Regions from separate parts of the Kineococcus sp. AC630 genome, predicted to be linked through region 1. Evidence: riboswitches for the same ligand, from Rfam matches in the RefSeq annotation. Region 1 holds a riboswitch; each other region holds the start of a gene.

Region 1 (5,299 bases):
CGCGCTGGACGGAGACCTTGGGCGGGGTCTGCAGGGTCTGGGCGATGACGCAGTAGCGCTCGGCCAGCGAGATCATCTTGGCCTCGGTCGCCTCGTCGGCGTCGGAGGTGAACGTGAAGGTCAGGGTGACGTCGGTGATGCCCACGGGCACCTCGCGCGAGACGCCGAGCGTGCCGCGGGCGTCCCAGTGCGCCTCGGCGGTCACCGACGCGTTGCGCAGCTCCACGCCCATGGCGGTGGCCACGCTGCGCAGGGTCACGCCGGCGCAGGCCGCGACGGCCTCGCAGAGCATGTCGGCGGAGCACGCCTCGGTCCCGTCGCCCCCGGCGGCGGGGTGCAGCCCGGCGCGGGTGGTGCCCGCGAACCCGTCGACCGACACGCCGATGGACTGCCCGTCCAGCACCGCCACGGCCTTCGCGGGAACCAGCGCCTTGGCCGGGTCCTCGCGGTAGGCGTCCTTCAACGGCTTCTGCAGGGCCCTCAGTTCGGTCGAATCCACCGGGCGAGCTTAGGCCCCCGCGGGGCCGGCCCCGCAACACCCGCGAAGATGCTGCCGTGAAGTGGACCACTGCCGTCAGCAAGCTCGCCGACGTCGCCCAGGGGTGCGAGCACGCGAACTCGTTGCCCGCCGAGCTGCACCTCTTCCGCGCCGAGGAGGCGTGGGTCTTCGGCGCCCTGCTCGGGCCGCAGCAGGACAGCGAGGACCCGGCGTTCGTCCGGGTCGCCGTCGTCGTCGACCTCCCCGAGGACGAGTGCGCGCTCTTCAGCCGACCGCAGGCCGGTGAGTTCTGGCTCAACGCGTCCGGACTGGCGAAGAGCCCCGTCCAGGTCCTCTTCCGGTCCGCGCAGGCCCCGGTGTGGAACCACCTGGTCGAACGGCCGGTGCGGTTCTGGGCCCGGGAGGAGGGCCTGGACCACGAGGCGCTCCTGCAGCTGCGCAACGGCGACGGCGAGGCGCTGCGCCCTGAGACGCCCACGGACGGGGAACTGCGCGAACGTCTCGACCGCGACCTGCGCGCGAGCCTCGAGGCACTGCGCCGCACGACCACCGACTACGACGGGAAGCGCTGGGCCCGGGCCAACCACAAGAAGCTCGGCGACGCGCTGGCGGACGTCGCCCTGGGCCTGCTGAGCCTGCAGGACGCCCGCGACGCTCTGGGCGCGAATAGTCTGGACGCGTGAGCGACGAGAAGCTGACGTACCGGCTGCTGACCGGCCCCGACGACCGATCCTTCTGCGAGAAGGTCACGGCGGCCCTGGCGGAGGGCTACGTCCTCCACGGCAGTCCCTCGATCACCACGACGGACGGGCGCACCGTCGCCGCGCAGGCCGTCGTCCTCCCCCACGTCCTGAGCCGACCCGGTGACGGCGGTGCGGCGTGACCGAACGCCTGCGCTGAGACGCGGGCGGTCCCGCGGCCGGGCTGATCACCGGCGCGCGGGGGCGATTTGACGGGTTCGACGACGGGAACCTACGGTTCCCCCACGGTCATGAGTGACAGCGACAAGCCCTGGCTCGTTGTCCGGCAACCCTCCCCCGCGGCGGGGTGCCCCAGGTGAAGACCAGGCCGGACGACCCCGTCCGGCAAGCGCGGAGCAACGCACGTCGTCGATCACGGGGTGCTGCGAGCCGCGCGCCCGCCGTTCGACCACCGGAGTGCCACCGTGTCCAGCCCCGCCCCCGCCCTGCCCGACAAGCCGAAGCGCCGCGGCCTCCTCATCGGGATCGTCGCCGCCGTCGTCGTCGTGGTCGTGGTGATCGTCGCCGTCGTCCTCGGGACCCGCAAGGACGACACCGCGACGACCGCCGCCGCCGGTTCCGCCCCGGCCCAGACCGTGAAGATCGGCGTGGCCGACAAGTCGCTGGACTACTGGAAGACGTACGTGGGCCTGGCGAAGTCGAAGCTGAACGTGACGGTCGACCTGGTCAACTTCTCCGACTACAGCCTGCCGAACCCGGCGCTGTCGCAGGGCGAGGTCGACCTCAACCAGTTCCAGCACATCCAGTACCTCGCGAACTACGACGTCACCGCCGGGGACGACCTGCAGCCCATCGGTGCGACCGCGATCTACCCGCTGCCGCTGTACTCGACCACGGCGAAGAGCCCGTCCGAACTCCCCGAGGGCGCGAAGGTCGCCATCCCGAACGACGACATCAACCAGGCCCGCGGCCTGCTGGTGCTGCAGTCGGCCGGTCTGCTGACCCTCAAGGACGGCGGCAACGCCTTCTCCTCGATCGACGACATCGAGACGAAGAAGGTCGACGTCACCGCCGTCGACGCCTCGCAGACCGCCGGCGCGCTGCAGAGCGGTTCGGTCGCCGCCGCGATCGTCAACGTGAACTACGCGACGAGCGCCAAGCTGCCGGAGACCGACGTCATCGCCAAGGACGACCCGTCCGACCCCTCGGCCGCGCCCTACGTCAACATCTTCGCCGCGCGGGCGAAGGACAAGGACAACGAGACCTACCTGAAGCTCGCGGCCCTCTTCCAGGACCCCGCCGTGCAGACGGTGTTCGCCAAGGACTACCCGAACGCGGTCGTCTCCGACCGCAGCGCCGCGGACCTGCAGGCCGACCTCGCCACCGTCGAGGCCGACGCGAAGGCCGCGAAGGGCAAGTGAAGACCCTCGTCAGCCTGGAGAACGTCTCCAAGCGCTTCGACCGCCGCGACGGCACGTCCGTCGCGGCGGTCGACGACGTCAGCCTCGAGGTCCGCGAGGGTGAGGTGCTGGCCGTCATCGGGTACTCCGGGGCCGGCAAGTCGACCCTGGTCCGCCTCGTCAACGCCCTCGAGAAACCCTCCTCCGGCAGCGTCCGCGTCGCCGGTCAGGACCTCACGAAGCTGTCGGAGGGTGATCTCCGCCGGGCCCGTTCGGGCATCGGGATGATCTTCCAGCAGTTCAACCTGTTCCGGTCGCGGACGGTGGCGGGGAACGTCGCCTACCCGCTGACCGTCGCGGGCGTCGGGCGGGCGGAACGCGACGCGCGGACCGCGGAACTCCTCGACTTCGTCGGTCTGCTGGACCGGGCGCACACCTACCCGGAGCAGTTGTCCGGCGGGCAGAAGCAGCGCGTCGGCATCGCCCGGGCACTGGCCACGAACCCGCCGCTGCTGCTGGCCGACGAGGCCACCAGCGCCCTGGACCCCGAGACCACCACCGAGGTCCTGTCCCTGTTGCGGCGGGTGAACACCGAACTCGGCGTGACCATCGTCGTCATCACCCACGAGATGGACGCCGTGCGCCAGATCGCGGACCGGGTCGCGGTGATGGAGAACGGCCGCCTCGTCGAGGTGGGCGACGTCTACGACGTGTTCTCCACCCCGCAGACGCCTGCGGCGCAACGCTTCGTGCGCAGCGCGACGCACGACCGTCCCGCCCCGGACGCGCTCGAACGGCTCCGCACCCACCACCCGGGCCGCATCGTGAGCGTCCGCATCACCGACGAGATCGGGTTGCAGCAACGCATCGACGCGGCGTTCCGCGCGAGCGCGACGAGCGCGGAACTCGTCTACGGGGGCGTCTCGGAGATCCGCGAGCGCCGGCTGGGGTCGCTGACCTACGAACTCACCGGACCCGACGTCGACGCCGCCCTGCGCACGTTGCGCGAGGCCGGGATCCACGCGGAGGAGGAACGGTGAACGGCTGGTTCGACGGTTTCCTCGACAGTGCCGACGTGTTCCGGACGGCGATCGGTCAGACCCTGCTCATGGCGGGCATCTCGCTCGTCGTCTCGGGTGTCCTCGGTCTGCTGATGGGCATCGCCCTGTACGCGACCCGGCCCGGCAACGTCTTCGGCAACCGGTGGGTGTTCGGGAGCATCGGGTTCGTCGTGAACCTGGTGCGCCCCATCCCCTTCGTCATCTTCATCGCCGCGATCGGCCCGCTGCAGAAGGCCGTCGTGGGTTCCACGATCGGCACGAACGCGGTGACGTTCGGCGTCGCCCTCGCGGCGGCGTTCGCGGTCGCCCGCATCGTGGAGCAGAGCCTCGTCGGGGTCGACCCCGGGGTGGTGGAGGCGGCGCGTGCGTTCGGTGCGTCGCGGATGTCGATCCTGTTCAAGGTCGTCATCCCGGAGGGCCTCGGGCCGCTCGTCCTGGGGTACACGTTCATCTTCATCGGCATCGTCGACATGACGGCGCAGGCCGGGCTCATCGGCGGCGGTGGCCTCGGCGACTACGCCATCACCTACGGGCAGCACCGCTACGACTGGGGCGTCGTCTACGTCAGCGTCGCGACGATCATCGTCATCGTCCAGGTGGGTCAGCTCGTCGGGAACCGGATCGCCCGCGGCGTCATGCGCCGCTAGTCCCCGACTCCTCGGACCCCGGACCCCGGACCCCGGACCCCCGTCGTGATCACACGGCGGGGGTCCCCCCGTTCAGGGGCAGATGACGTCGTAGACGTCGGTGTGCATCTCGAACCGTTCGTAGCTCTGGTGGTCGGTGACCTCGCCGTCGGAGTTCAACCGGAACGTCCCGGACCCGGCGTCGATCTCGACGACCTTCCCGGTCGCGGTGACGACGTCCTGCCGCTCGACGTGGACCCCGCTGCGCAGCCCGGCGGCGAAGCCCAGGCGGGCGAGGGGACCGGTGGACTCGGAGACGACGACGTCGGCCAGTCCGTCGTGCGGGTCGGCGCCGGGGACGAGGGGGGCGCCGCCGCCGATGGTGCCGCCGATGCCGATGCCGACCATCAGGACGGGACGCTCCCCCGGCGACACGGTGGTGCCGTCGACGTCGACGCGCAGCCGGAACCCCTTGCCCGCGCTGACCCCGGCCCAGGCCGCACCGACCGGGTAGGCGCCGGCCCGGAGGAGGCGCTTGAGCCGCTGCGCCTTGGCCGTCGCCGACGCCCCGATGCCCGCGTGGACGGTGTTGACGGTGATCCGGTCGTGGGAGTCGACGAGGAGCTCCAGACCCTTGGGGCTCCCCTGGGCGACGACGCGGGCCGCGGCGACCGGGTCCAGCGGCAACCGCAGCGAGCGGGCCAGGTCGTTGCCGGTACCGAGCGGGACGATGCCCAGCGGCCCCACCGAGCGGGTCGCCCCCGCGTTCCAGAGCAGTTGCAGCGCAGCGTGCAGGGAACCGTCGCCGCCCAGGAGCACGACCCGGCGTCCACCCGCCCCGAGCAGGGCAGTGCGCAGGTCGTCCAGGGAGCCCGTGCGGCGGAGCTCCACGTCACCGTGGCGGCGCAGTTCCCGCACGACGGCGTCGACCGCGCCGGCCCGCGCCGATCCCGCCCCCGCGTTGACGACGGCCAGGTACTGGTTCCCACTCACGTCCGCACAACGCACCGGG
Region 2 (5,299 bases), on a different contig from region 1:
TCCGTCGTCGAGGACGAGCACCTCGGCGCTGCGCAACGGCCACGGCTCGTGCTCGTTCGCGACCCACCAGGTGCGCCCCCGGTGGGCGACGTGCAGCCCGAACCGGGCGGTCACGAACGCCGCGACCTCGTCCTCCACCCGATCGGTGCCGAGGCGGACGGCGATGCGGCTGCGCACGCCCGCGCGGGTCCGGCACGTCCACGCCAGCTCGCGCGCACCGTCGCGGACCCGTTCCGCCCGCCGCATCCGCGACCACCGGTACGGCAGCCCGAACGCCGTCCGCGCGCCGAGGACCACCGCGAGCCGCGTCGCGTCGAGGCTGGCGAAGACGACCCCGCGCCGGCCCTCGTCGTCGACGGAGTAGAGCCGGACGTTCGTCTCCAGGAACGTCCCCGCGTACGGCACCGCGGGAGCCCGACCCGGCCCGGCGCCGCGCAGCGTGAACGGGATGAGCCCGACGTAGGTGACGCCGTCGAGGACGTCCGGGCGGACCCCGGGCGGCAGGTGCGGGGCGACGAGCGCCGGGTCGACCGCCCAGTGCAGGAAGGCGAGGTCGTCCCAGTGCTGGTGCATCATCACCGGCCCGGAGAGGGCCGGGGCGGTCACGGGCGGGAGACGGTCCAGGGTCGGGACGGTGGCGGGCACGGTTCATCGTGCCTGGCCGGGGCGCTCCCGGCGCGGCAGCCACTCCTCGTGCGGTCGCGGGTGGTTGTCGTCGCAACTTGCCTTACCCTGGATCCACCATCCAGAGCGGCTGAGAGACCTGGCTCCGCGACGCCGCAGCAACCTCCCCGTCCGCGGGGTGTGGTGCTCACGCCAGGACCGATGGAGGAACCCGTGTCCGTGACGTCCCCGCCGAGCACCGAACCCACCCGCGTGGACGCCGCCGACGTCCGGCTGCGCGGGGTCGGGCGGACCTTCGGCGAACGCGACGTGCTCGCCCCGCTGGACGTCACCCTCGAGGCCGGGCGCACGGTCGCCCTGCTCGGCGCCTCCGGCAGCGGGAAGTCGACGCTGCTGCGCCTGGTGGCCGGGCTCGACACCCCCACCACCGGCTCGATCGAGGTCGGCGGGGAACAGGTCCGCGGGGTCCACCCCCGCACCGCCGTCGTCTTCCAGGAACCGCGGCTGCTGCCGTGGCGCGACCTCGCCGGGAACGTCGCCTTCGGGCTGCCGCGCGGCACCCCGCGGGCGGAGGGCCGGACGGAGGTCCTGCGCTGGCTGGACGTCGTCGGGCTGGGCGAGTTCGCCGGCCACCGGCCGCGTCGCGTCTCCGGCGGGATGGCCCAGCGGACGGCCCTGGCCCGGGCCCTGGTCCGCCGGCCCGGGGTGCTGCTCCTCGACGAGCCCTTCGCGGCCCTCGACGCCCTGACCCGGCTGAAGATGCAGGACCTGCTGGACGAGGTGCAGCGCGAGACCGGCGCCACGGTCCTGCTGGTGACCCACGACGTCGACGAGGCCCTGCACCTGGCCGACCGGGTCCTGGTCCTCGGCCCCTCCCCCGACACGGCCGGTGCGACGGTCGTCCGCGACCTCGCCGTCCCCGCTCGGCGCCCCCGCGACCGCGGTGACGCCGCCACCGCGGAACTGCGGGTCGAACTGCTCGACCTGCTCGGCGTTCCCCGCACCGTCTGACGCAGACCCCCCACCACCGCGAAACCCCAGGAGAACCGTGTCCGTCGTGCCCTCGAACCTGCCCACCCGCCGTCTCGCCCTCGGCCTGGCCCTGGGCGGGGTCTCCTTCGTCGCCGCCGGGTGCGTCAAGGGCGAGTCCTCCAGCGGGGGTGCCCCCGCCACCGCCACCGGTTCCGGGAGCGCCTCGGGCGGGGGGACCGTCCGCCTCGACTACGCGCTCTACAACCCGCTCAGCCTCGTCGTCCGCGAGCAGAAGATCCTCGAGAACGCCGGCCTCACCGTGCAGTGGGAGCAGTCCGCGGGCAGCAACAAGGCCAACGAGTTCCTGCGCAACGACAACCTCGACATCGCCTCCACCGCCGGGTCGGCCGTGCTGCAGGCCCGCACCAACGGTTCCCCGGTCCAGACGATCGACGTGTTCTCCCAGCCGGAGTGGACGGCCCTCGTCGTCGGCAAGGACTCCACGATCACCGACGTGGCGGGGTTGCGCGGCAAGCAGATCGCCGCGACCACCGGCACCGACCCGTACTTCTTCCTGCAGCAGGCCCTGGACAAAGCGGGTCTGTCCGCGAGCGACGTCACGATCACCAACCTGCAGCACGCCGACGGTCGCGCTGCCCTGGAACGCGGCGACGTCGACGCGTGGGCGGGGCTGGACCCCAACATGGCCGGCTCCGAACTGCTCGCCGGGTCGAAGCTGCTGTACCGCAACGTCGACTTCAACACCTACGGGATGCTGAACGCCCGCGAGGCCTTCATCAAGAGCTCTCCTGAGCTGGTGCAGCAGGTCGTCGACGCGTACGCGACCGCCCGCGCCTGGGCCATCGCGAACCCCGCGGACCTCGCCACGCTCTACGCGACCCAGGCGCAGTTGACCCCGGAGGTCGCCGCCCGGGTGCTGGAACGCACGACGCTCGACGTCGACTCCGTCCCCGGTGACGCCCAGCGCACCGTGCTGGCGGGGATCATCCCGCTCATGGCCTCCGCCGGTGACGTCCCCTCCGCGGACGCGGCGACGGAGGCGCTCGACGGGTTGCTGGTGCCCGACTTCGCCGAGAAGGCCACCGTCTCGTGAGCGTGCTGGACACCGAACGCCCCCTTCCGGTGCGCCGGTCGCGGGGTCCGCGGAACCGCGGGTGGCTGGGCTGGGTCGTCCCTCTGCTGCTGCTGCTCGCGTGGTTCCTCACGACCGGGGCGGGGGTCTTCGAACGCGTCCAGCTGCCGCCGCCGGTCGACGTGCTGAACGCGGCCCGGCAGATGTGGGCGACGGGGCAGTTGCAGCTGAACATCGCGATCAGCGTGCAGCGCGTCCTGCAGGGTTTCGCCGTCGGCGCGGTGGCGGGGGTGGTGCTCGGTGGGCTGACCGGCTCGTCCCGGGTGGTGCACGACCTCCTTGCCCCCACGCTCGGCGCGTTGCGGGCCGTGCCATCGCTGGCCTGGATCCCCCTGCTGGGCCTCTGGATCGGGCTCGGGGAGACCCCGAAGATCACGCTGGTCGCGATCGGGGCGTTCTTCCCGGTCTACACGACGGTGCTGAACGCCCTCACCCACCTCGACCCCGCTCTCGTCGAGGTGGGCCGGGCCTACGGCCGCCGCGGGATCGGGCTGTTCCGGGAGGTGCTGCTGCCGGCGACCGCTCCCGCCCTGCTGTCGGGGTTGCGGCTGGGGTTGGCCCAGAGCTGGCTGTTCCTGGTGGCCGCGGAACTCCTCGCCGCCTCGATCGGCCTGGGGTTCCAGCTGACCAACGGGCAGAACACCGGCCGGACCGATCAGGTGCTGCTGGCCATCATCCTGCTCGCGGTGCTGGGCAAGGGGTCCGACCTCGTCCTCGGGCTGGTCGAGGGTCAGGTCAAACGCGCCCGGGGGTGACGGGTTGTCCCCGCCGCGGTCGTCCGCGACAGTGGTCGGCGTGAGCGCGACGGGTGAGAAGGCGACGTTGCTCGACTACCTCGGCCACTACCGCGAGGTCATCGAGCGCAAGTGCGAGGACCTCGACGCGGGGCAGCTCGCGACCCGGTCCGTGCCGCCGAGTTCACTGAGCCTGCTCGGCCTCGTCCGCCACCTGGCCAAGGTGGAACGCGACTGGTTCCCCCGGACCCTGGCCGAGCGTCCGGAGACCCCGCGGCTCTACTGGACCGCGGAGGACCCGGAACTCGCCTTCACCGGTGCGGTGGCCGACGACGCGGTCGTGAGCGAGGCGTTCGCCACCTGGCGGCAGGAGGTCGCGGCCGCCGACGCGTGGCTGGCGGAACTGCCCGAAGCCGACCTCGGCCGCGAGGTGCCGCACCGCGACGGTCCGGTGAGCGTCCGCGACGTGCTGGTGCACCTGATCGAGGAGTACGCCCGGCACGCCGGGCACGCCGACCTGTTGCGGGAGTGCCTCGACGGGCGCACCGGGGAGTAGCGTCACCGCCCCTCGGAGGGTGTGACTCCCTCGCCGGAACGGAACGACCGTACCCACGCCCGCGTCAGCGAGGGCGTCGCGAGGACGACGATCGGTCCCGCGAGCACCGTCACAACCCAGAGGACGGGGAACCCGGAGCCGCCCAGGAGGGCCCGCACGGCGACGAGCACCACGAGAACGGCTGCGCCGCAGATCAGCTGGCGACTCGTGCGACCCGCCGCGACCACCCCCGTCGACACCACGACCAGCACGACGAGCGCCGCGTGCAGCACCGCCGCGGCATCGAGGTCGACGGGGTGGAGGACCGTCCCGACGACCAGGACGACGAGCGCCGCGACCCCGGGAACACGCAGCGCCGGCCGGGTCACTGCCGCAGGTACCCCGGTCAGGACCGCGACGAGGACCGGCAGCAGACCCAACCCGACGTCCAGGGCGATCTCGTCCCACGGCCATCCCACGGGCAACGTCGCCCGGCTCGGGTCGGCAGGCAGCAGTAGACCCCCGGTCAGGGGGAAGCGGTCGATCGCGCCCGCGAGGTCGAGTCCGACGACGGCACCCACCGCCCACCACCGCCGGCCCACCAGGGCCAACGCCGTGCCGAGGGCGACCACCCCGACGAACGGGACGAGGAACCCTGCCGACTGCCCGATCGAGTCGAGGACCCGGGGCGCCTCAGCGTGCGGGAACCCCGACACCGTCTGCGGGTCGAGCCCTGCGAGGTGGGCGAGTCCGTCCCGGTACAGCCGCCACAGGGAGGTGTGCGTCGAGATCGACAGCGCCACGAGCGACGCGACCGAGACCGCCGCAGCCGCCGACACCGTCAGGACCGGTCCGCGTCGACTCACCGTTCTGAGATCGGCCGCGCGGACGGCCGGGTTGAGCCCCGGGTCACGCCTGGGTGGCGCGGCGTCCGACCCACCAGGTCGTCCCCCAGATCCCGGCCAGGGCGAGCAGCCCGACGCCGAGAACGCCCGCCAGCCACCAGGTGTGCCGCACGATCGAGACCACGAAGACGGCAACGATCGCGACGAAGAGGACCGTGGTCGCCGCGGTCGGGCGCTTCAGGCGGTGCAAGAGCACCTGCCCGGCGAACCCGACGAGGAAGATCCCCGGCGCGAGCGCACGTCCCCACTCCCGGTCCGCGACCGAGATGGCCGTCTGGCCCGCGAAGACGGCGACCAGCACCCACTCCGACCAGCGTGCCTTCCGTGGTGTCGTCACCACCCCACGCTACCGATCACTCCCGCGGCCGGTGCTGGG
Region 3 (5,299 bases), on a different contig from region 1:
TGGACGTCGTAGGTGCCGAGGACGTCGGCGAGGAACAGCGCGTCGAAACCCCCGCGCTCGAGGAGGCGGGCGAGGTTCGTCCAGTGGGCGAGGGTCCGGTAGTCCGCGCTGTGGTCCTCCGGTCGCGACCACAGCCCCGCGGCCTGGTGGCCGACGCAGGCCATGGCGAAGGCGTTGAGGCGCAACGGTGTCGGGCTCAACGGGACAGTCCCTCCAGAGGTCGGTGCGCGGTCTCGCGGGTGAGCGCGGCCGCGATGGTGGTGAGGACGGCGAGGAAGCTCAGGTACCCCGCGACGATCCAGGGCGAACCGTTCCCCGCGGCCAGCAGGGACGCCGCGATGAGCGGGGTCAGACCGCCGCCGAGGACCGCGCCGATCGAGTACCCGAGGGACGCACCGCTGTAGCGGGTGCGGCTGTCGAACTGCTCGGCGAAGAAGGCGCCCTGAGCGCCGTACTGGCTGTCGTGACCGAGGTTGATCGCGATGACCATCGCGCCCACGATCAGGACGGTCGACCCCGTGTCCAGCAGCAGGAACGCGGGCACCGTGAACACCGCGGTGAGGACCGACCCGAACAGGTAGACGGGTTTGCGGCCCACCCGGTCCGAGAGCAGACCCCACAACGGCGTGGCGGCGAGGCTGATGACCGAGGCGACGAGGACGGCGAGCAGACCGACGTCGGCCCCGTCCTCGCGCACGTGGTTGGTCAGGTAGTTCAGCGCGAACACCGTGTAGAGGACGTAGGCGCCGTTCTGGCCCAACCGCATGCCGGTCGTCAGGAACACCCCGCGCTTGTTCGTCGCCAGCACCTCGGCGACCGGTCGGCGCGACGTCGCGTCGGCTTCGCGCAGCGCGGTGAACGCCGGGGAGTCGGTGACCTTGAGGCGGATGACCAACCCGACGACGACGAGCACGGCGCTGGCCAGGAAGGGGATCCGCCACCCCCAGGCGAGGAAGTCCTCGCTCGAGGTCAGGGTGCGGGTGAGCCAGAAACCCCCGCTGGCCAGGACCATGCCGGCCGCGGAACCCATCTGCGGGATCGCGCCGAACAGACCGCGCCGGCCGGTGGGGGCGTGCTCGACGGACAGCAGGACGGCCCCGCCCCACTCACCCCCGGCCGAGAAACCCTGCAGCAGCCGCGCCGCGACCAGCAGGACCGGGGCCCACACCCCGATCCGGTCGTGGGTGGGGAGCAGACCGATGGCCGCCGTGGAGATCCCCATGACCAGCAACGAGGCCACGAGGACCGCCTTGCGGCCCACCCGGTCGCCGATGTGACCGGCCACCGCACCGCCGAGGGGTCGGGCGGCGAAACCCACGGCGTAGGTGGCGAACGCGGCGATCACGCCGACGGCGCCACCGACGTTCGGGAAGAACAGCGGGCCGAGGACGATCGCCGCGGCCGTGCCGTAGAGGTAGTAGTCGTACCACTCGATGGTGGTGCCGACGAAGCTCCCCAGCGCCGCCCGGCGGCGGACGAGGGGTTCGCTGGGCGTCGCGAGGACGGTGTCGTGCACGGTGCTCACAGAACGGTTCTCCCATCGGTCCTGGCGGTAGCACCTTCCCCGCGGGGTGGTTGCTGCGACGTCGACGAGCCAGGTCTCTCGGTCGCTCTGGATGGCTGGGGCGAACCTACGACGGGGGCGCGCGCCAGGCAAACCGGGACCCGGTCCCGGGCGCGGGGCGCGAGCCGGTGCCACAGTGGGCGGGTGAGCTTCCCGTGGGCCCGCTCCCCACGCACCTCCCGGACCGTCGCCCTCCTGCTGGCCGTCTGCGCGGCCGCCTGCGCCGGGCCGGACGACGCCGCCTCGTCCTCCGCGCCCCTGCGCCTGCTGTCCCTGGGCGACTCCGTGCCGGCGGGAGACGTCTGCGGCTGCACCCCCTTCCCGGACCTGGTCGCCGACGGTCTCGCGCCCGCAGGCGGGGCCGACGTGGTGCAGCGGGCCAGCGGCGGGGCGACGTCGACCGACGTCGACTCCGTCCTGCGCCGGCTCGCGGCGGACGAGGGACCCCGACTCGGTGCGCCGGACGTCGTGCTCCTGCAGGCCGGGGCCAACGACCTCGTGCAGCAGGTCGACCTCGCCACCTCCACCGCCGGGGCCGTCGACACCGACGCGACGATCGAGCGGGTGGTGGCGACGCTGGCGGGGACCGTCGACGAGCTCACCGCCACCGGAGCCCGGGTCGTCGTCCTCGACTACTGGGCGGTCGGGCTGGACGGTGCGGTCGCCCGGCAGGAGTACACCCCCGCCGAGCTGCACGACCAGGTCGCCCTCACCGACGCCTTCGACGACCGCCTCGCCGTCGCGGTGGGCAGCGAGGCGCTCTTCGTGGACCTGCGCCCGGTGTTCCACGGCCCGGACGGGACCGGCGACCCGACGACGCTGCTCGCCGCGGACGGCGACCACCCCGACGCCGCCGGGCACCGGGCCATCGCGGACGCCGTGCTGGACGTGCTCGCAGGCTCGGAGGGTGCTGCCGGTTCGCCGGGAGATCGCTGAGAGAGGGCACGTCCCCGCCTGTGGTGACCCATGGTGGTCCCGGCGCACCACGCGCCGGTTCTGGCACGGGGGGTGTGGGGTGGGTCTCGACGATCCGCTGACGAGGTGGATCGCCATCGGCGTCGCAGTGGTGGCCACGGTGGCGCTGGTCGTCTGCTGGCGGGGACTGGCCCGGCGGGGGTTCCTCGCCCTCCTGGGACGCTCGGTGGCCCTGCTCGGGGTCAACGTGAGCGTCCTCATGGCCGTCTTCCTCGTCGTCAACGCCCAGTTCGGGCTGTTCTCGGACTGGGCGGACCTCCTCGGGACGCAGCAGGTGGTCACGACCACGCAGGCCAGCGGGTCGGCCACCGCCCAGGCGTCCGAGGCCGCCCCCGTCCGTCTCGACGGCTACGACGGGAGGGTCTGGCGGGTCCAGGTCCCCGGCCCCCGCTCCGCCACCACGGCCGAAGCCCTGGTGGTCCTGCCCACCGGGTACGGCACCACCCCCGCCCCGGCCGGGGGGTACCCCGTCATCGAGGCCTTCCACGGCTACCCGGGGACCCCGGAGCAGTGGCTCGACGCGATGCACCTGCTGCCCTCGCTGGACGCCGCGGTCACCGCGCACCAGCTGGCCGCGTCCGTGGTGGTCATCCCGACGCTGGAGGTCCCCGCCGGACGCGACACGGAGTGCGTCGACGCGGGAGCCGGTCAACCGGCGCTGGAGACCTGGCTCTCCCAGGACGTCCCCGACTACGTGGAACAGCACTACGCGGTGAGCAGGCAGGCGAGGTCGTGGGCCACCCTCGGGTTGTCGATGGGTGGCTGGTGCGCCAACGAGCTGACCATGCTGCACCCCGACCGCTTCAGCGCGGCGATCGCCTTCGGCGGCTACTCACGCCTCGACCTGGGGTCCTGGAAGCCGTTCCCTGCGGACAGCCCCCCGGCGAAGCGCTACGACCTGGTCGCCCTCGCGCGCCAGGACCCGCCGCCCGTGCGGTTATGGGCCCTGGCCTCGAAGGAGGACGGGCTGTCCTGGCCGAGCACCCAGGCGCTCGCGAGCGCGGTGCACGGGCCCACCACGATGACCCTCGTCACCCAGCAGCAGGGCGGTCACCGGACCAGCATCTGGGCGGGCATCGTCCCGCAGGCGCTGACCTGGCTGGGGTCGGCGCCGGGGTTCGCCCCGGCGACCTGACGCCGCCCCGCGGTCAGGGGCGGCGGGCCCGGAGCTCCGCCACGAGCGCGGGGACGACCTCGCCGAGGTCCCCCACGATCCCGTAGTCGGCGAACTCGAAGATCGGGGCGTCGGGGTCGTTGTTGACGGCGACGACCGTGCCGGCCGCGTCCATCCCCCCGCGGTGGTGGACGGCGCCGGAGACGCCGAGGCCGATGTAGAGGCGGGGCGAGATGGTCACGCCGGTCTGCCCGACCTGGGCCTCGTGCCCGATCCAGCCTTCGTCGGTGGCGACGCGGGTCGCGCCGACGGCCGCGCCGAGGACGTCGGCGAGCTCCTCCACCCCGGAGAAGTCCCCGTCGACGCCGCGGCCACCGACGACGACGACCTCCGCCTCGGCCAGCGCCGGACGGTCGCCGGTGGGCCGCTTCGTGCGGGAGACGACGGTGACCGCCCGGGCCGCCGCGGACGCCTCGACGGTGTGCTCGACGAGGGCCGTGTCGGCGGGGACGGCGACCGGCGCGGCCGGCACGACGTTCGGGGCCAGCGCGACGACGGCGAGCCGGCCCCTCGCGGCGCAGGCGGTGTCCCAGGACCCGGCGAGGACGCTCTTGCGGGCGACCCACCGCCCGTCCTCGAGGGCGACCGAGGCGGCACCGGTGACGACCCCGGCACCGGCGCGGACGGCGAGCCGGGCCGCGACCTCCTTGCCCTCGAACGTCGAGGCGACCAGCAGCAGCGAGGGTTCGACGGCGGTGATCACCATCTGCAGGGCGTCGACGACGGAGGCCGTCAGCTGGGCGTCGGCTCCGTCGACGTGGACCTGGTGCAGCGTCGCGGCGCCGTGCGCGGCGAGGAGTTCCGTCTGCGGCGACTCCCCCACCCAGACCGCGTGCACGACGGCGTCGGGCAAGTCGCGCGCGAGCGTCAGCAGTTCCAGCGCGGTGGGGCGGACGGCGCCGTCGGCGTGGTCCACGAGAACCAGGACGTTCACTGGAAACCCTTCTGCGACAGGTAGTCCACCAGGGCGGGAACGGTCTCCGCGTCCCCGGTCACGAGGACCCGGTCGGGTCGTTCCGGACGCGGCTGCGCGTGCACGACGGTCGTGGCGGAGCCGGCGGCCCCGACCGTGGCCGGGTCGAGTGCGAGGTCGGCGAGCGTCCACGACGTCACCGGTGCCTTGCGGGCGGCCATGATCCCCTTGAAGTTCGGGAAGCGGGCGCGGAAGGCCTGGTCGGTGACCGAGAGCACCGCGGGCGCCGCGGCGGTGAGGACCTCGACGTCGGTGGACGTCTCGCGCTGCACCCGCACGAGACGACCGGTGGGGCCGTCGCTGAGGGTGATCTCGTCGGCCAGCGTCAGCTGCGGCCACCCGAGCAGTTCCGCGAGCGCCGCGGGGACCAGGGAGGTGAGCCCGTCGAGCGCGGCCATCCCGGCGACCACCAGGTCGACGGGGCTCTCGGCGTGCAGCTTCGCGATCGCCGCGGCGAGGATCCGGGCGGTGGCGATGGCGTCGGAGCCGGCGACGGCCTCGTCGCTGACGTGCACGGCGGTGGACGCGCCCATCGCGAGCCCGCGGCGCAGCGCCTCGACCGCGGCCGCCGGGCCGAGGGTCAGGACGGTGACGTCGTGGCCCTCACCGGGGA
Region 4 (5,299 bases), on a different contig from region 1:
GGTCGGCCACGAGTTCCGGGTGCTCCACGACGTTCGTCGCGTGGCTCACGATGCCGGGGACGATCTTCTTGCCCGCGGGCAGCGCCACGTCCTTCCAGACCTTCCACTCGTGCTCGTGGCGCACGTTGGCGGCCTCGAAGGAGTAGGACCCCGCGTCGATCTCCAGCATGAGGTCGACGATATGCTTGAACTCGACGTCGGTGGTGTGCGGGCCGTGCCAGGAACCCCAGCAGAGGTGGAAGCGGATCTGCTCGGTCGGCAGACCGCGCAGGGCGTGGTTCAGCGCCTCGACCCGGATGCGGGTGAACGCGCGGTAGTCCTCGATGGAGGGTTCAGGGTTGATCTGGTCGAAGTTCTCCGCGATGGAGGGGTCGTCGATCTGCAGGGTGAGCCCGGCCTCGACGACCGCCCGGTACTCCTCGCGCAGCACGTCCGCCCACGCCCAGATGTGTTCCTCCTCGGTCGCGTAGTGGCGGTTCGCGATGCGCGCCCCGCTGCCCGGGGAGAGCGAGGTGATGAACCCCTCGGTGACCCCGGCCGCGGCGAGGCCGGCCTTGAGGTTGGCGATGTCGGAGGCGATGGCCGCCTGACCGGTGTAGGCCAGCGGCCCGACCGTCGCGGGGAACGCGGTGGCGTTCTTGCCCGTCGAGATCCCCGACGCCGGGTCCTGGTAGGCCTCGCGGAACGTCACCCAGTCGCGTCGGTCGGGGAAGCTGGTCAACCGCACGTGGCCGGGTTCGGAGCGCACGACGGGCTGGGTGAACAGGTCCTCGCCGGTGACCTCGAGCCCCGACACCCGCTGGAAGGAGTAGGACCACCAGGCGCCGTAGTCGACGGCGCTGGACATGGCCTTGCCGTACTCGCCGTCACCGACGATGGTGACGCCGAGGGCCTCCTGGCGCTTCACCAGGTCCACGACCGCGTCGGTCAGCAGGGCGTCGAACTCAGGGGTGCGTTCGAGGGTGAAACCGTCGTCGCCGATGCGGCGGGCCTCGTTCGCGGCGATGAGTTCCGGGGTGCGGGGCAGGCTCCCGGCGTGGGAGACGGGGATCTGACGCTTGGTCACAGGGGTTCTCCGATCAGGGTTTCGCGCGCAACGCGCGGTCGAGGTCTTCCAGCAGGTCGTCGGGGTCCTCCAGGCCCACCGACAACCGCAACACCCCGTCGGTCAGGCCGATGGCGACACGGCCTTCGGCGCCCAGACGACGGTGCGTCGTCGTGGCGGGGTGGGTGGCGAGCGACTTGGCGTCGCCGAGGTTGTTGGAGATGTCCACGATCCGCAGGGCGTCGAGGACCTCGAAGGCGCGGTCCTTGCCGCGCCCCTGCGGGGCGTCGAGCTCGAACGTGAGGACCGTCCCGCCGAGTTCCATCTGCCGCTTCGCCAGGTCGAACTGCGGGTGGCTGGCCAGCATCGGGTGGCGGACCCAGCGCACCCCCGGGGACTGCTCCAGGTGCTCCGCGAGGCGCAGGGTGGTGGCCGCCGCGTGCCGCACCCGCAGGCTCATGGTCTCCAGGCCCTTCGCCAGGGTCCACGCGTTGAACGGGCTGAGCGTCGGCCCGGTGTGCCGGGTGAGTTCGCGGAACCTGCCGTCGATGAACTCCGAGGTCCCGAGGACCGCTCCGCCCATCACCCGGCCCTGGCCGTCGATGTGCTTGGTCGCGGAGTACACGACGACGTCGGCCCCGAACTCCAGCGGGTGCTGGCCGACGGGACTGGCGAAGGCGTTGTCGACCACGACGGTCGCCCCCGCGGCGTGCGCGAGGTCGCTCACCGCGGCGATGTCGACGAGGGTCTGCATGGGGTTTGCCGGGGTCTCGAAGAACACCGCCTGCGCCGGGGTCGAGAGCGCGCGTTCCCACTGCGCCAGGTCCTCGCCGTCGACGAACTCCGTCGTGACGCCCCACCGGGGGAGGATCTCGTCGAGGATCACGAAGCAGGAGCCGAAGAGGCTCCGCGCCGCCACCACCCGGTCACCCGCGCCGAGGAGCGCGGCGAGCGCGTAGAACACCGCGGACATCCCGCTGGCGAGGCCGTAGCAGGCCTGCGCCCCTTCCAGCTGCCGCAGCCGTTCCGTGAACACCGACACCGTCGGGTTCCCGTAGCGGGAGTAGACGTAGCGGTCGACGTCGCCCGCGAACGCGGCCTCGGCGTCGGCCGCGGTCGCGTAGGTGTACCCCGACGTGAGGTACATGGCCTCGGCGGTCTCCTCGAACTGCGACCGCACCAGGCCGCCGCGGACGGCGGTGGTGTCCGGGCGCCAGCCCTCGCTCACGACTGGCGCCAGGGCAGACCCGCCGCGCGCCAACCCACCGCACCGCGGTGACCGGCGTCGTCCAGCGGACCCTCGAACCCTTCGAGGACGTTGTAGCTGGGCGCGATCCCGGCGGCGGTGGCGGCCTCGGCCGCACCGACGGAACGCTGCCCGGAGCGGCACAGGAACACGACGGGGGCGCCCGCACCCGGGGTGATCCCCGCGGCGGCGAGTTCGGCCAGGAAGCGCGGCGGGTCGACCGGGAGCCAGGACACGAGGACCGGCTCCCGGCCGGTCCCGCTGGTGTCGGGAACCCCGACGAAACGCCATTCGGCGTCGGTGCGGACGTCCACGAGGACCGCGTCCGGGGTGTCCCGGACCAGGTCGAAGGCCTCACGCGGGGTGAGGTCGCCGGCGTAACCCACTCTTTCCTCCCATCGGTCCTGGCATGAGCACCCTCCCCGCCGGTGAGGGCGTGGGGGTTGCTGCGGCGTCGACGAGCCAGGTCTCTCGGCCGCTCTGGATGGTCCCGTCAGCGTAGGGCATCGCGACGAGGGGCAGGACGGGTGGAGCATCGTGGGTGGTTACTCCTCGGTGTGGCCGAGGTCCAGGTCGGGCAGCGTGCGGACCCACGGGTCCGCGGCGGCGTCGAGTTCCAGGACCGTCACGTCGTTGGTCCCCGCCCGCAGGACCGGCCCCGGGACGTAGAGCGTCCGCTGCGGTCCGCGCCGCCAGTAGCGCCCCAGGCAGAACCCGTTGACCCAGACGACCCCGCGCCCCCAGCCGGCCGTGTCGAGGAAGAGGTCGACGGGCTCCGCCACCTCCAGCTCCGCGCGGGCGAGCACCGGCCCGGCGAGGAACGTCACCGCACCCGTCCGCCCCGCCGGGGCGGCTGCCAGCCGGTCCGGGTCCAGCGCCTGCACCCGGAGGTCGCGCACCGCCGCGTCCCCGACGCGGACGGGGCCGACGACGCCCTTGGGCTCGCCGAGGCGCGGACCGTAGTTCACCCGGCCCGCGTCCTCGAGGAGCAGGTCGAGCCGGGTGCCGGCGGGGTGCGGCGGGAGGGCGAGCGTGGTGTCGTGGTCCTCCCGGAACAGGGTGCCCAGCCGCACTCCGTCGAGCAGCACGGTGAGGCGGTCGCGCACCTCGGCCACGTGCAGGACGGTCGGCCCCGGGGATCCGGGCGAGGTGGCGCTGACCCACGCGAAGGGGGCGGGCACCCCGCTCTCCGTCGCCAGGTCGTCGAGGAACGGGACCTCCTCCCCCGCCACCGGCTCGAGACCGTCCACGGCCTTCGCCAGCGGGAGCGCACCGACGAGCGGAGCCCGCAGGACCGGCGCCGGCCGCGCCGGCGGCGGGACGTCGGCACCGAGTTCGACGTACCCGCCGAGTACCTCGCGGAACGCCCAGTACTTCGGCGTGGGCCGGCCGGCCTCGTCGAGGAGCGCGTCGTAGTCGTAGGACGTCGTCGTCGCCTGGTAGGTGCCCTTGTCGTTGGCGCCGCTGGTGAACCCGAAGTTCGTGCCCCCGTGCACGACGTAGACGTTCACCCCGGCACCGCGTTCCAGCATCGTCGTCAGTTCGGCGACGGCCGCCTCCGGGGGCGTCGTCCGGTGGTGGGAACCCCAGTGGTCGAACCAGCCGACCCAGAACTCCGAGCAGACCAGCGGTCCCTCGGGCTGGTGGCGGCGCAGGGTGTCCAACCGCTCGGCCGCCCGGCCGCCGAAGGACCCCGTCGTCAGCAGTCCGGACAGGGTCCCCGCGGCCAGCATCTCGTCGGTGGGCTGGTCGACGGTCGTCAGCGGCACGGTGATCCCGCAGCGGCGCGTGGTGGCCACCAGGTGTTCCAGGTAGGCGGTCCGGGCGGCGCTGTCCGTTGCGGCGCTGTCGGTCTCGCGGGCCGTCGCGTACGCGCCGTACTCGTTCTCCACCTGGACCAGGACGACGCGTCCGCCCCGGTCGGCCTGCCGGGGAGCGACGACCTCGTAGACCCGGGTCAGGAACTCGTCGACGGCCTCGAGGTAGTCCGGGTCGTCGATGCGCAGCCGGACCCCGGAACGGGTGAGCCAGACCGGCAACCCGCCGTTGGACCACTCGGCGCAGATGTAGGGGCCCGGCCGGACGACCACGTCGAGGTCCTCCGCGGCCGCCGCGTCGAGGAACCCCGCGAGGTCGCAGGAGCCGTCGGTGCGGAACTCCCCGCGCCGTGGGGCGTGCAGGTCCCACGGCACGTAGGTCTCCACCGTGTTCAACCCGAGCTGGCGCACCGACCGCAACCGGTCGCGCCAGTGGTCGGGGTGGATGCGGAAGTAGTGCAGCGCACCGGACAGCAACCGGTGGGGACGCCCGTCGGCGAGGAACCCCTCCGGCCCGAGGGTCAGAGCGGAGGTGCGGGCGGTGGGGTTCACGTCGACTCCTGTGCTGGGCCGGCGCCCTCGCCGGTGCGGGAGGCCACCGTAACCCCCGGGGGTCCGCGCCGGAGCGGGGTCAGTCCTCGACGAGGAAGCGGTGCATGACGTGCAGGCCGACGAGACCGTGCTCGGGGTGGTCGAAGGCCTCGGGAACGGTGCCGACGATGCTCATCCCCAGCGAGCGCCACAACGCGACCGCCGCGGTGTTCGTCTCGACGACGGCGTTGAACTGCATGGCGCGGTACCCGTGGAACGCGGCGAGGGCGAGGACGTGCTCGCCGAGGGCGCGTCCGACGCCGCGACCGCGCGCCGCGGGCGAGACCATGAAGCTCGCGGTGGCGACGTGGGCCCCGGGGCCCGGCCGGTTCGGCCCCGTCTTCGCGGTGCCGAGCACCTGCCCGTCCTCGAGCGCCACCACCGTCACCCCCGGCGGGGACTCGACCCAGAGGTCGCGCGCTCGCTCCGAGGTCAGCCCGCGCGGGTAGGCGTAGGTCTCCTCCTCGGCGACGATCTCGTCGAAGAACGGCCAGATCTGCGCCCAGTCGGCGTCGGTGAACTCGCGGATCTCCACGCCCGCAGGCTACCCACCGACCACCGGGAGCCGAGGGGCCCCGGGGCTCAGGGGGTGGCGGGCGC

Evidence for each region. Region 1 has a riboswitch for S-adenosylmethionine ahead of AC0I8G_RS14300 (MetQ/NlpA family ABC transporter substrate-binding protein). Riboswitches for the same ligand answer to the same signal wherever they lie in the genome.
Region 2: linked by a shared signal. The riboswitch ahead of AC0I8G_RS22410 (ABC transporter ATP-binding protein) and the one ahead of AC0I8G_RS14300 (MetQ/NlpA family ABC transporter substrate-binding protein) in region 1 are both predicted to bind S-adenosylmethionine.
Region 3: linked by a shared signal. The riboswitch ahead of AC0I8G_RS01985 (MFS transporter) and the one ahead of AC0I8G_RS14300 (MetQ/NlpA family ABC transporter substrate-binding protein) in region 1 are both predicted to bind S-adenosylmethionine.
Region 4: linked by a shared signal. The riboswitch ahead of AC0I8G_RS11525 (rhodanese-like domain-containing protein) and the one ahead of AC0I8G_RS14300 (MetQ/NlpA family ABC transporter substrate-binding protein) in region 1 are both predicted to bind S-adenosylmethionine.

The regions. Positions count from the first base shown of each region.
Region 1 covers NZ_CEEDMJ010000012.1:111,669-116,967, forward strand. The annotation lists gene AC0I8G_RS14285 (OsmC family protein) at 1-499, opposite strand, end outside; gene AC0I8G_RS14290 (DUF7711 family protein) at 556-1,182, shown strand; gene AC0I8G_RS14295 (DUF1737 domain-containing protein) at 1,179-1,382, shown strand; SAM riboswitch class IV at 1,487-1,597, shown strand; gene AC0I8G_RS14300 (MetQ/NlpA family ABC transporter substrate-binding protein) at 1,665-2,621, shown strand; gene AC0I8G_RS14305 (methionine ABC transporter ATP-binding protein) at 2,618-3,640, shown strand; gene AC0I8G_RS14310 (methionine ABC transporter permease) at 3,709-4,308, shown strand; gene AC0I8G_RS14315 (diacylglycerol/lipid kinase family protein) at 4,381-5,280, opposite strand.
Region 2 covers NZ_CEEDMJ010000027.1:30,027-35,325, reverse strand. The annotation lists gene AC0I8G_RS22415 (YqjF family protein) at 1-645, opposite strand, end outside; SAM riboswitch class I at 739-832, shown strand; gene AC0I8G_RS22410 (ABC transporter ATP-binding protein) at 826-1,635, shown strand; gene AC0I8G_RS22405 (aliphatic sulfonate ABC transporter substrate-binding protein) at 1,673-2,710, shown strand; gene AC0I8G_RS22400 (ABC transporter permease) at 2,707-3,504, shown strand; gene AC0I8G_RS22395 (DinB family protein) at 3,545-4,039, shown strand; gene AC0I8G_RS22390 (hypothetical protein) at 4,042-4,884, opposite strand; gene AC0I8G_RS22385 (hypothetical protein) at 4,928-5,260, opposite strand.
Region 3 covers NZ_CEEDMJ010000002.1:25,557-30,855, reverse strand. The annotation lists gene AC0I8G_RS01990 (LLM class flavin-dependent oxidoreductase) at 1-200, opposite strand, end outside; gene AC0I8G_RS01985 (MFS transporter) at 197-1,525, opposite strand; SAM riboswitch class I at 1,535-1,623, opposite strand; gene AC0I8G_RS01980 (SGNH/GDSL hydrolase family protein) at 1,709-2,500, shown strand; gene AC0I8G_RS01975 (alpha/beta hydrolase) at 2,580-3,674, shown strand; gene AC0I8G_RS01970 (electron transfer flavoprotein subunit alpha/FixB family protein) at 3,688-4,647, opposite strand; gene AC0I8G_RS01965 (electron transfer flavoprotein subunit beta/FixA family protein) at 4,644-5,299, opposite strand, start outside.
Region 4 covers NZ_CEEDMJ010000009.1:125,793-131,091, forward strand. The annotation lists gene AC0I8G_RS11515 (cobalamin-independent methionine synthase II family protein) at 1-1,066, opposite strand, end outside; gene AC0I8G_RS11520 (O-succinylhomoserine sulfhydrylase) at 1,080-2,273, opposite strand; gene AC0I8G_RS11525 (rhodanese-like domain-containing protein) at 2,270-2,677, opposite strand; SAM riboswitch class I at 2,684-2,782, opposite strand; gene AC0I8G_RS11530 (glycoside hydrolase family 35 protein) at 2,837-4,660, opposite strand; gene AC0I8G_RS11535 (GNAT family N-acetyltransferase) at 4,740-5,234, opposite strand; gene sufU (Fe-S cluster assembly sulfur transfer protein SufU) at 5,282-5,299, opposite strand, start outside.